3 regions of the Exiguobacterium sp. s194 genome follow, and region 2 is predicted to be linked to each of the others. Evidence: riboswitches for the same ligand, from Rfam matches in the RefSeq annotation. Region 2 holds a riboswitch; each other region holds the start of a gene.
The links. A riboswitch is a leader RNA that binds a small molecule or an ion and turns the genes downstream of it on or off. The one in region 2 is predicted to bind S-adenosylmethionine.

Region 1 (3,279 bases), on a different contig from region 2:
ATTATCTATGCTCGTCCTGTTGCTGTTCGTTCTGTGGGTAATCAGCCGCGGACTCGAAGAACTGCTCAAACGGCGTGCCTTCAGAAAACGTAACGAGCAGCTGAAACGTGAACTTGAAGCGAAACGACAAACGACCTTGTGAAGCGACAGCTTCACAAGGTCGTTTTCGTTAAGCGCGTTTTTTGAAACGCGGGAAGTTAAAGGCGATGGCCAATCCTCCGCAAATGAACAACAAGAACGGATAGAACATATACGGCACGAGCGCCGGTGATGCCGTGTTCGTCAGTTCGGCCGCAATGAGAAGCTGTGCCCCGTAAGGCAACAGACCTTGGACCCCACACGAGAAGATATCGAGTACACTCGCAGACTTTTTACGTTCGATGTCATAATCGTCGGCGATGTTCGCGGCGAGCGGCCCAGCCACGAGAATCGAAATCGTGTTGTTCGCCGTCGCGACGTTTGTCGCACTGACGAGCCCGGCGATGCTCCACTCCGCGCCGGCCCGTCTTTTAATTCGGGACGTGAGCGCGTCACGCAAGTACGTGAGTCCGCCGTTATGCGAGATGAGTCCGACGAGCCCACCCATGAGCAATGTCAGGAGTGAAATCTCGGCCATGCCCATCATGCCGTCCGCCATGGCGGTGACGTACGTGGTGACGGCTAGACTGCCATCCAACAGACCGATGATGCCGGTCAGGGCGATGCCGCCGAGCAAGACAAGGATGACGTTCATTCCCGTCAAAGCGAGCACGATAACCGCCAGATACGGAATCAACTTATACCATTCAAACGCCGCCGGCTCGATGGTGGATTCTCCGCTCGATAGGACAGCGAGTAAAATCGTTGTGATGACGGCTGCCGGCAAGACGATCCAAAAGTTGGTGCGGAACTTGTCGCGCATGTTCGTCCGCTGGGTGCGGACGGCTGCGATCGTCGTGTCTGAAATGAACGACAAGTTATCTCCGAACATGGCACCCCCGACGACGGCTGCCGCCGCGATAGCGATATTGACGCCGCTCTCCTCATGGATGCCGAGAGCGATCGGCGCCAGTGCGGCGATCGTCCCGGTCGACGTACCCATCGCCATCGAGATGAAGGCTGCGATGACGAATAGGCCGCTCAATAGGAGCGAGGGCGGTAGTAACGTCAATGCCGCATTGACGGTCGCGTCAATCGCACCGATTGCTTCGGCGACGCTTGAAAACGCACCGGCGAGCAAGAAGATGAACACCATGATGAGGATGCTCGGGTTCCCGGCACCTTGGGCGACGCGTTCGACCGTCTGGGTGACGCTCCCTTTCGTCATCATCGCCGCGACGATGACGGCAATCAAGGCCGCGATCAAGACGGGAAATTTATAAAAGTCGTCATAGTAGATGCCTGCCCCGATAAAGAAGACGAGGAAGACGAGTAAGGGCAAGAGCGCCCATTTGTTAGCTGTTGGTTGTTCCAATCGATTCACCTCATTCATTAAAATAAAAAGAGAGCCTTCTGAAAAAAGGCTCTCTCGACAAGAAACACTTTTTTCATCTTTCGAGCAGACCGCTCGCTGGATTTGGCACAGGTTACCCGCTGCCGAGACGTCATCGGGCCAGTCCCTCAGTCTCTCTTGATAAAAAAGTTGTGATATTTAGTTATAAGACACGTTCCCTAACGTACCTGTTTCAAATCTGCTTGTCAATAGCAAACCCCCACGCGATGAACGTGGGGGCGAGTCAGGTCGTTAAGAAATTATAATGGGCGACGCGGTTGCGACCGGCGTATTTACCGCCGACGTAGAGCGCGCGGTCGGCGTTACGAATCGTATCGTCAAGACGTTTGTCGCCGAACGACTGAATCGTATCGACACCGATTGAAGCGGTGACGGGTATATCGATTCCATCGACGTGGAACGGTTTGTTCTCGATTTGTTGACGGATGCGCTCAGCAATCTCGACGGCGGCCTCAACATCACAACGGTTTAAGAGCAAGATGAACTCTTCACCACCGTAACGGGCGGCAAAGTCTTCGGTGCGGAGCACTTGACGAATGCGGCGACCGAATTCTTGGAGCACACTGTCTCCGACTTGGTGACCGTGCGTGTCGTTGATTTTTTTGAAGAAGTCGATATCGAGCATCGCGACGGAAATCGGATACATCGAGCCGTCCGAGATCTGTTGAATCCCGTATTCATAAAAAGCCCGTGCATTGGCAAGCAGCGTCAAGCTGTCCGTCCGGCTCTCGGTATAGAGGCGGTCGCGTTCATGACAACGACTGATCGTCCGATTGAACGACTTGAGCAGTTTGACAATCTCGCGTTGAATGATGGGCGGATAGCCATAGACGTGCTCGCCCGTCATCACAATCCACGTGCGGATTCCTTCGATTTCCTCGGAACGGACCGAGATGAAGCTATGATAGTCTTCATTAAATTCGTTCGACAGCGGGGCGTCCCATTCGAAGCGCATCTCGTACTCGACCGAGGATTCGTTCGGATAGGTTGCATCGAGTAATTCAAAGACGACATGGCGATCGATCGGCTGGCGCGTCTTCAAATCAAAGTAAAGTGTGCGATCAAACAGTTTGAACTCGACGTACCCTTCATCGTACTCGTTGAGTCGCTCACATTGACTGAGGAACACTTCGATGGCTTGTGCCTCGCTTTGCGATAGCGATACGGCTTCTTTTGCTTCATCATATTGTTCAATCAACGATTTGAAGGCGTCTTGTCGACCTTTTTGAATGATGAGTCGCTTAATAAAGAACGTGAGTGCGGCGGCGATACTGCTGACGACGAGCAAGTTCGTCTCTCGGAAGAGCGAGGCCGCCAAAATGAAGACGAGACTGACGATATACGTGTAAAACGCGATGCTTAAAAAGTCGCGGACCGGGATGTCGACGCGGAACCACCAGCCGACTTGATACTTTTGGACGACCGTGTTCAAAATGATGGCAATAATCAAACCGGCAAGCGGAAGGAACGAGTCTTGGGAATAGAATCCGAGACCGGTCACACCACCAAGTGCCAAGTAGACACTGGCCGGGATGGCGATTTCCAAAAATGACGTGATGGCATTCCACGGATACGTAAAACGGAACCGTCGAAGCGCGACGCGCGGTTTCAAGTTGACGAACTGGAAGACGAGTAGTCCAATCTGATTGACGAACAGCGCTGTCTCAAAATCAAAGAATAAAAAAATAATTAAGACGATACTTTCTGAAAAGGTAAAGTAGACGCCTTTCCGTTCAATGGAGTCCATTTGAAAAATAATGACGAGCAACGCGATCAAGATGAACGGT
Region 2 (3,279 bases):
GCTGCGCCGTCCGGGTGTCCGTGAATGCCACCGCCGGCGTTGATGACGACATCCGTCCCGAAATCACGAATGATATCGGCGACGAGTCCTGGATGAATCCCGGCTGACGGGACCGGTAAAATCGGTTTCGACCAATGCGGTTCGGCGCTCTGGTCACGAATCGTGAACGCCTCGTCACGCGGTGTCGCGAGGGAGCCGTACGGAGACGGGAAGAGCGTTAAATCGGCCCCGGCGAGGCGTGGGAGTTTACCGAGTAAGAGCGAATGACTGATTGATCCGGTCAAGGCGCCGGCAAAGGCCGGATGTGCCAAGATGGGGACGCGTATGTCTGAATCGTTCGCAAGTTCGCGCAGTGCGTCGAGACCGTACGTATAGACGTTGAACAGGAGCGCTGTCGCACCTGCCTCGATAAGACGGAGCGCCTGGTCACGTAGACCGAACACGGGGCCGCTCAGCGTGATGGCGTAGAGGACACGTTTCCCGGTCGCCTCGAAGTGGGCTTGAATGACGTCCGCTCCGATCCGGGCCCGTTCGAGCGATGGGGTGAGCGGGTTGTCGTATAAAATCTCGTCGTCTTTGACGATATCGATGCCTCCGGCGAACTGATCGCGGAGTTGCTGCTCGAGAAACGCGAGGTCACGGCCGATGACACCTTTGAAGATGCTCATGACGAGCGGGCGATCATGAACACCGAGTAACTCGCGAATTCCAGTGACCCCGAACTTGGCGCCTTTGAAATGAGGGGCGAGCGTCTCGGGCAACGTCAAATCGATTAACCGAATCGAATCGTCGAGGGACAGTTTCCCGAACGTCGTCGTCAAGATGGATGAAAAGTCAGGGCTGACATTATGTAACGGGTAGCGGATTGTGAAGCGGCTCGTCGTATCCGTATGTGTGGTCGACACGACCTCACCCCGGTACGCCTGTAACTGCTCTTGCTCTAAGTGAGGCAGCTCCGTCCAAGTACCGACCGTCAGCTCGAGGGCGATTTTGTCGGCGACGGTCGCGACCGCGTCCGTTCGTTTGATTTCATATGTGGCAGTGATACTCATATGGTTCCTCCTTCCAGGCAAACAAAAAATGACCCCATGCCGAGGCAAGAGGTCATCATAAAAAATGAACTCTTATCTCTCAGCTTTCGCTGCAAGAATTAGCACCGTGCCATCTCTGGTCGGTTGCTGCGACATCATCGGGCTCGTCCCTCCGTCTGCTCTTGATAAGAATGTGATTTGAAGTTGTGAAATTTAATTGAATTTTTGCACAGAATCATCACGTCGTCAATTCCTTTTTTTCCAAAAAAAATATTTTGGGAAGTTGTTTCCATATATGCACAAAAAAAGACGGAGTTGCGTCGAGAAAATGACGTTGACAATCGTGACGTCGAGTCCGTAATATTCATCACATAAGTTCACCGAATCGAATAACACACTCTTATCGCGAGTTGGCAGAGGGAATTGGCCCGATGACGCCGCAGCAACCGACCACTAGGCACGGTGCTACATCCACCAGACGAATGTCTGACAGATGAGAGGAACAACCATTTTGGCTGTGCCTCTTTCTCGCGGAGAAAGGGGCTTTTTTTGTGGGCAACGTACAGGAAGGGGAAAACATCATGTCATATCAACCATTTACAGAACAGACCGTCGTCGAGCACGTCCGTCAATTAGGATACTTGCAAGAAGGAATCGCCGAGTGCGAGGAGATCGGGGACGGCAACTTGAATCTCGTGTTTCGGATTCGCCAAGGCGAACAGCGCCTGATCGTCAAACAAGCGCTCCCATACGCCAAAGTCGTCGGTGAGAGCTGGCCGCTCACGCTCGAGCGGGCATGGATTGAACAGTTGGCACTCCGTGAGTTTGCGACTGTCGCGCCTCGGTTCGTCCCGGCTGTCCTTGGCAGCGACCGGACACTCGCTTACACGATTATAGAAGATCTATCTGATTATGAGATTGTCCGCACCGGCTATTTGAACGGGGAGAGCTACCCGGAACTCGCCCGTCATGTCGGTGAATTTTTGGGCGAGACGCTGTTTGCGACGTCGGATTACGCAGCTGGACCGATCGCGAAGAAGCGGATTGAACGTGACTATTACAACCCGGAACTGTGTGACATCACCGAGAAGCTCATCTTCACCGATCCGTTCAAAGACGCGGAGTCGAACAACATCGAGACGGCGCTGCGAGCAGATGTCGAACGCCTTTGGCAAGACCAGGCGCTCAAGATCGAGGTGACGAAATTGAAAGTCGGGTTTGTCACGAAACATGAGGCACTCCTGCATGGAGACTTACATACGGGCAGCATCTTCGCGACTCAACAAGAGACGAAAATCATCGATCCAGAGTTCGCATTTTACGGACCGTTCGGCTTCGACCTCGGCCAAATCATCGCCCATTTGACGCTGTCGACGTTCTATGACCCGCTCAAACGCTTCGAGCGTTTCACGGACGTCTTGACGGTGTGGGAGACGTTCGAGAAGACGTTTCGGGCTAATTTTGAGCGCGCCGTCGAGCCATTCAATACGGATGGTTTCGTCGACGAGTTGTTGCGGACGGTCTTCAGCGACACGATCGGCTACGCCGGTTGCGAACTCATTCGCCGTGCCGTCGGACTGGCCGGTGTCGCCGATCTCGAGACATTGCCGGAAGCGACGCGGCTCGAACGAAAACGTGACGCGCTCGCCCTCGGGACGGCGCTCATTAAAGAACGACACAGCGTCGAATCGATTGACGACTTGGTGACACTCCTGTCGGGGGTGCGCGTATGACGGTCCAAAACATCCGTTTCCATTCACAGACAGACGAACTCATCGTATTGGACCAGACGTTGTTGCCGCATGAAGAGCGTTACGTGACAATCGAGACGCTTGAACAGGCCGAACATGCCATCGAGACGCTCCAAGTCCGCGGCGCACCGGCCATCGCTTACTTCGGGGCGTTCGTCCTCGCCAAAGAAGCGGGACGGTTAGTCGATGACCCGGACTTCACGCGTCGGCTCGACCTCGTCGGACGCCGCTTGATTGCGACCCGGCCGACAGCGGTCAATCTGCAAAACGTGATTGAATCGCTCCTTGATTTAAATGTCGGGGATGATTTTGAGGCGATTGCCGAGGAAATCAAACGCCGCGCCATCGCTTTGTACGACCGGGACGTCGATACGTACCGGGCCATCGGCGAGCATGCACTGACGGTGTTGCCGGCCGGGGGGAACGTATTGACGATTTGCAACGCCGGTGCCATCGCGACATCGCGTTACGGCACGGCGCTCGCACCGTTTTACGTC
Region 3 (3,279 bases), on a different contig from region 2:
GAGCCAGAGTCCGTCAAATTGTTGCAACAAGAAGATGAACAAGAGGACGATGAGCGCCGTGAACGGGTCATAGAAGTAGGTGATGATGAACGCCGGGATCATCCCGAGCAGCGGCCCGACGTACGGGATGAAGTTCAAGACACCGACGATGACGCCGAGGAGAAGCGCGTATGGCGCCCCGATAATCAACAGACCGGCGACGGCCAGCACCCCGATGATGAGGCAGTCGAGCGACTTCCCGATGATATAGCGTTTAAAGATGTAATCCATCTCTTGGAAGATGTCGATCGTCGTCTTGGCTGACGCGACCGGTAACATCGCATACAACAGCCGCTTGAACATGCGGGCAAAAATCTCTTTGTCTTTTAAAAGATAAATCGAGATGACGATCCCAATCAAGAAGTTGATGAGCGTCATCGTGAAGCTCGACACGTAGCTGACCGACGACAAGACGGCCGTCTCGACCCAGCCCGAGTAGCGCTCCTCGAACCGGCTGAAATCGATGGCCTGGGCGACTGTCGCGTTATACTCTTTCAAATACGTGTTCAACTGTGACAGGTACCCGTCGATTTGCCGGATATAGGACGGGAGTTCCTCAATGAGCGAGGCGAGGCTCGAATAAATGCGTGGGAACAGCGTCACCGCAGAGATGACGAGAATCCCGATAAAGATGATATAGACGATCAGCAAGCCTTGATATCGTTTTAGTTGAAACCGTTCTTCTATATAGGACAGGACGGTATTCAGGAGCAGCGCGATGGCGATTCCCATAATAATCGGCGTCAGCAACTGGAACGTATAATGCATCATCTGCGAAATCGTATCCGGTTCGCTGATGACTTTCCAGAGCACGAGCAGGATCAGGCCGATCACGCTCAACTTCCAAATCAATTGACGGTTTAATTCCAAAGGTCCATCCCCTCATGTTTTAAATTTTGTAGAATAACGTTCACTTTCACTATGAACGTTTTTTTATCGGGATTCAAGAGGACATGCTCATTTTCAAAAAAGGATTGACAAGATTGGTAACGTTTGGTTAACTAAGTGACATATTACAAAAAGACAAATCGCATATAAAACACTTTCTATCAAGAGAAGCGGAGGGACTGGCCCGATGAAGCTTCAGCAACAGATTGATTCAATACTGTGCTAATTCCAGCAAGGTGACCTTGAGAGATGGAAAGGTGGTTGTTTGAATACGTCCGTATCTCGACACCCCTTTCCGCGGAAAGGGGTGTTTTTTGCATAGGAGGACTATTCATGACTGACAGACGCTCACATCTACTTAAAACGTTACCACCTCAACATTTCGTCGGACTCGCGAACGAGGTGGCCGAACTCGAACAAGCCGGCCGCGACATCATCCGACTCGGACAAGGGACGCCTGACCTGCCGACGCCTGAGCCGATCTGTGACGCGCTTCAGACGGCGCTCCTCGACGCCTCGACCCATCAATACGGTCCGTTCCGCGGTCAGGCCCGCCTGAAGCAAGCAGTGGCGACGTTCTATTTGAATGAGTATGGAGTCGAACTTGATCCCGAGACAGAAGTAGCGATTCTCATCGGCTCAAAATCTGGTCTCATCACGTTGCCGCAATGCGTACTCGAACCTGGCGACGGGATTTTGCTACCGAATCCCGGCTATCCTGATTACATCTCGGGGGCACGCCTCGCCGGTGCCGTCGTCCGTGACCTCGTCCTCCGGGAAGAGAACGGCTTCTTGCCGGACTATGAGACGCTCGATACGCAAGAGGCAAGACTCATGTATTTGAACTACCCGAGCAATCCGACCGGAGCCGTCGCCTCACCCGCTTTCTTTGACGATACCGTCCGTTTCGCCCGGGAGCGGGACTTGATGGTCGTCCACGATTTCGCATACGGCAGCATCGGATTCGATGGCCATGTCCCGCCTAGCTTTCTGCAGGCGGAAGGGGCGAAAGAAGTCGGCATCGAGGTATATACGATGTCGAAAGCGTTCAACATGTCCGGTTGGCGCGTCGCCTTTGCTGTCGGGAACGCGGACATCATCGAGGCGATCAACACGTATCAGGACCACGTCCACGTCAGCGTGTTCTCGGCCATCCAGGCGGCGGCTGTCGCTGCGCTCGAGGCGCCCCGTACCATTCGCGATGACTTGGCACGACTGTACGAGGCACGGCGTGATCGCCTGATCGACGGGTTGAACCGAGCCGGCTGGGCCGTCGAACCGCCGGAAGGCTCGTTCTTCGTCTGGGCGAAAGTGCCTGAGGGTGATGCCAAGTCGTTCTCGCGGAAACTGCTGCATGAAGCTGGTGTCGCCGTCACCCCGGGCTATTTCTTCGGTTCGGAAGGGAACGGATACGTCCGCTTCGGTCTCGTCTCACCGGAACCGAAGATTGACGAGGCCGTCGAACGAATCGAGCGGTTGTTTGCCGCCTATGAGGAGGTGCGGGCATGATTCGTCAGGCCGTCCTTGAATATGACCACGCCGATGACGCGCTCGACCGTCTTGATGACTTAGTCGACGGCCGCCGTGCCCACGTCCTGCACGGTCAGAACGGGTATGACGTCGTCCGAGCCATCTTTCCGGCCATCGCGGACTATCCGGCAACAAGGTTCAGCGGGGAGTGCACGGACTCGGAAGTCGAACGGCTCAAACCGTTTGACGCCGACGTGTTAATCGCCGTCGGAGGCGGCAAGCTCGTCGATACGGCCAAACTCGTCGCCTATCAACGGAACGTCCCGCTCATCGTCGTCCCAACGCTCGCCTCGAACTGTGCGGCGTTCACACCGCTCAGCGTCGTCTATCAGGAGGACGGGAGCTACGACCGCTACGACATGTTCCGCGTCGTCATCGAACGGGTCATCGTTGACTCACGGGTCATCTCGCGCTCACCATATGAATACTTTCGGGCAGGTGTCATCGACACGGTCGCGAAGTTTTACGAGGCCCGTTATTTGAGTGGTGACAGCTCAGCTGACGCCGGCGTCAACACCGGACTCGTCTTGGCCGAGCAGTGCGGGCGTCTCGTCGAACTTGAATTGAGCGAGCACGCTTTTGAGTCGTATAGTGACGACGTCCGCTTCGCGGTCGATCACGTGCTCGCCATCGGCGGCGCCGTCGGTGGATTTGGTGACGCCGGGACACGCGTCGCCGTGGGCCATGCGGTCCATAATGCGCTCAGCCGCTTCGAGTCGACCCACTCATTCTTGCACGGAGACAAGGTCGGCTTCGGCCTGATCGTCCAAGAGCGGTTGCGGCGCTCGGCCGATGCCCCTTATTTGGAGGCTTGGTTGAAAC

Region 1: another riboswitch for S-adenosylmethionine. It lies ahead of KNP85_RS04065 (Na+/H+ antiporter NhaC family protein); the one in region 2 lies ahead of mtnK (S-methyl-5-thioribose kinase).
Region 3: another riboswitch for S-adenosylmethionine. It lies ahead of KNP85_RS07870 (aminotransferase class I/II-fold pyridoxal phosphate-dependent enzyme); the one in region 2 lies ahead of mtnK (S-methyl-5-thioribose kinase).

Annotation. Positions count from the first base shown of each region.
Region 1 is NZ_JACSLT010000003.1:43,012-46,290, reverse strand. Features, by position in the region: gene KNP85_RS04070 (TVP38/TMEM64 family protein) at 1-142, shown strand, start outside; gene KNP85_RS04065 (Na+/H+ antiporter NhaC family protein) at 170-1,471, opposite strand; SAM riboswitch class I at 1,524-1,619, opposite strand; gene KNP85_RS04060 (GGDEF domain-containing protein) at 1,716-3,279, opposite strand, start outside.
Region 2 is NZ_JACSLT010000004.1:263,095-266,373, reverse strand. Features, by position in the region: gene KNP85_RS06985 (2,3-diketo-5-methylthiopentyl-1-phosphate enolase) at 1-1,052, opposite strand, end outside; SAM riboswitch class I at 1,122-1,223, opposite strand; SAM riboswitch class I at 1,429-1,531, shown strand; gene mtnK (S-methyl-5-thioribose kinase) at 1,613-2,764, shown strand; gene mtnA (S-methyl-5-thioribose-1-phosphate isomerase) at 2,761-3,279, shown strand, end outside.
Region 3 is NZ_JACSLT010000005.1:160,780-164,058, forward strand. Features, by position in the region: gene KNP85_RS07865 (AI-2E family transporter) at 1-909, opposite strand, end outside; SAM riboswitch class I at 1,083-1,183, shown strand; gene KNP85_RS07870 (aminotransferase class I/II-fold pyridoxal phosphate-dependent enzyme) at 1,261-2,436, shown strand; gene KNP85_RS07875 (iron-containing alcohol dehydrogenase family protein) at 2,433-3,279, shown strand, end outside.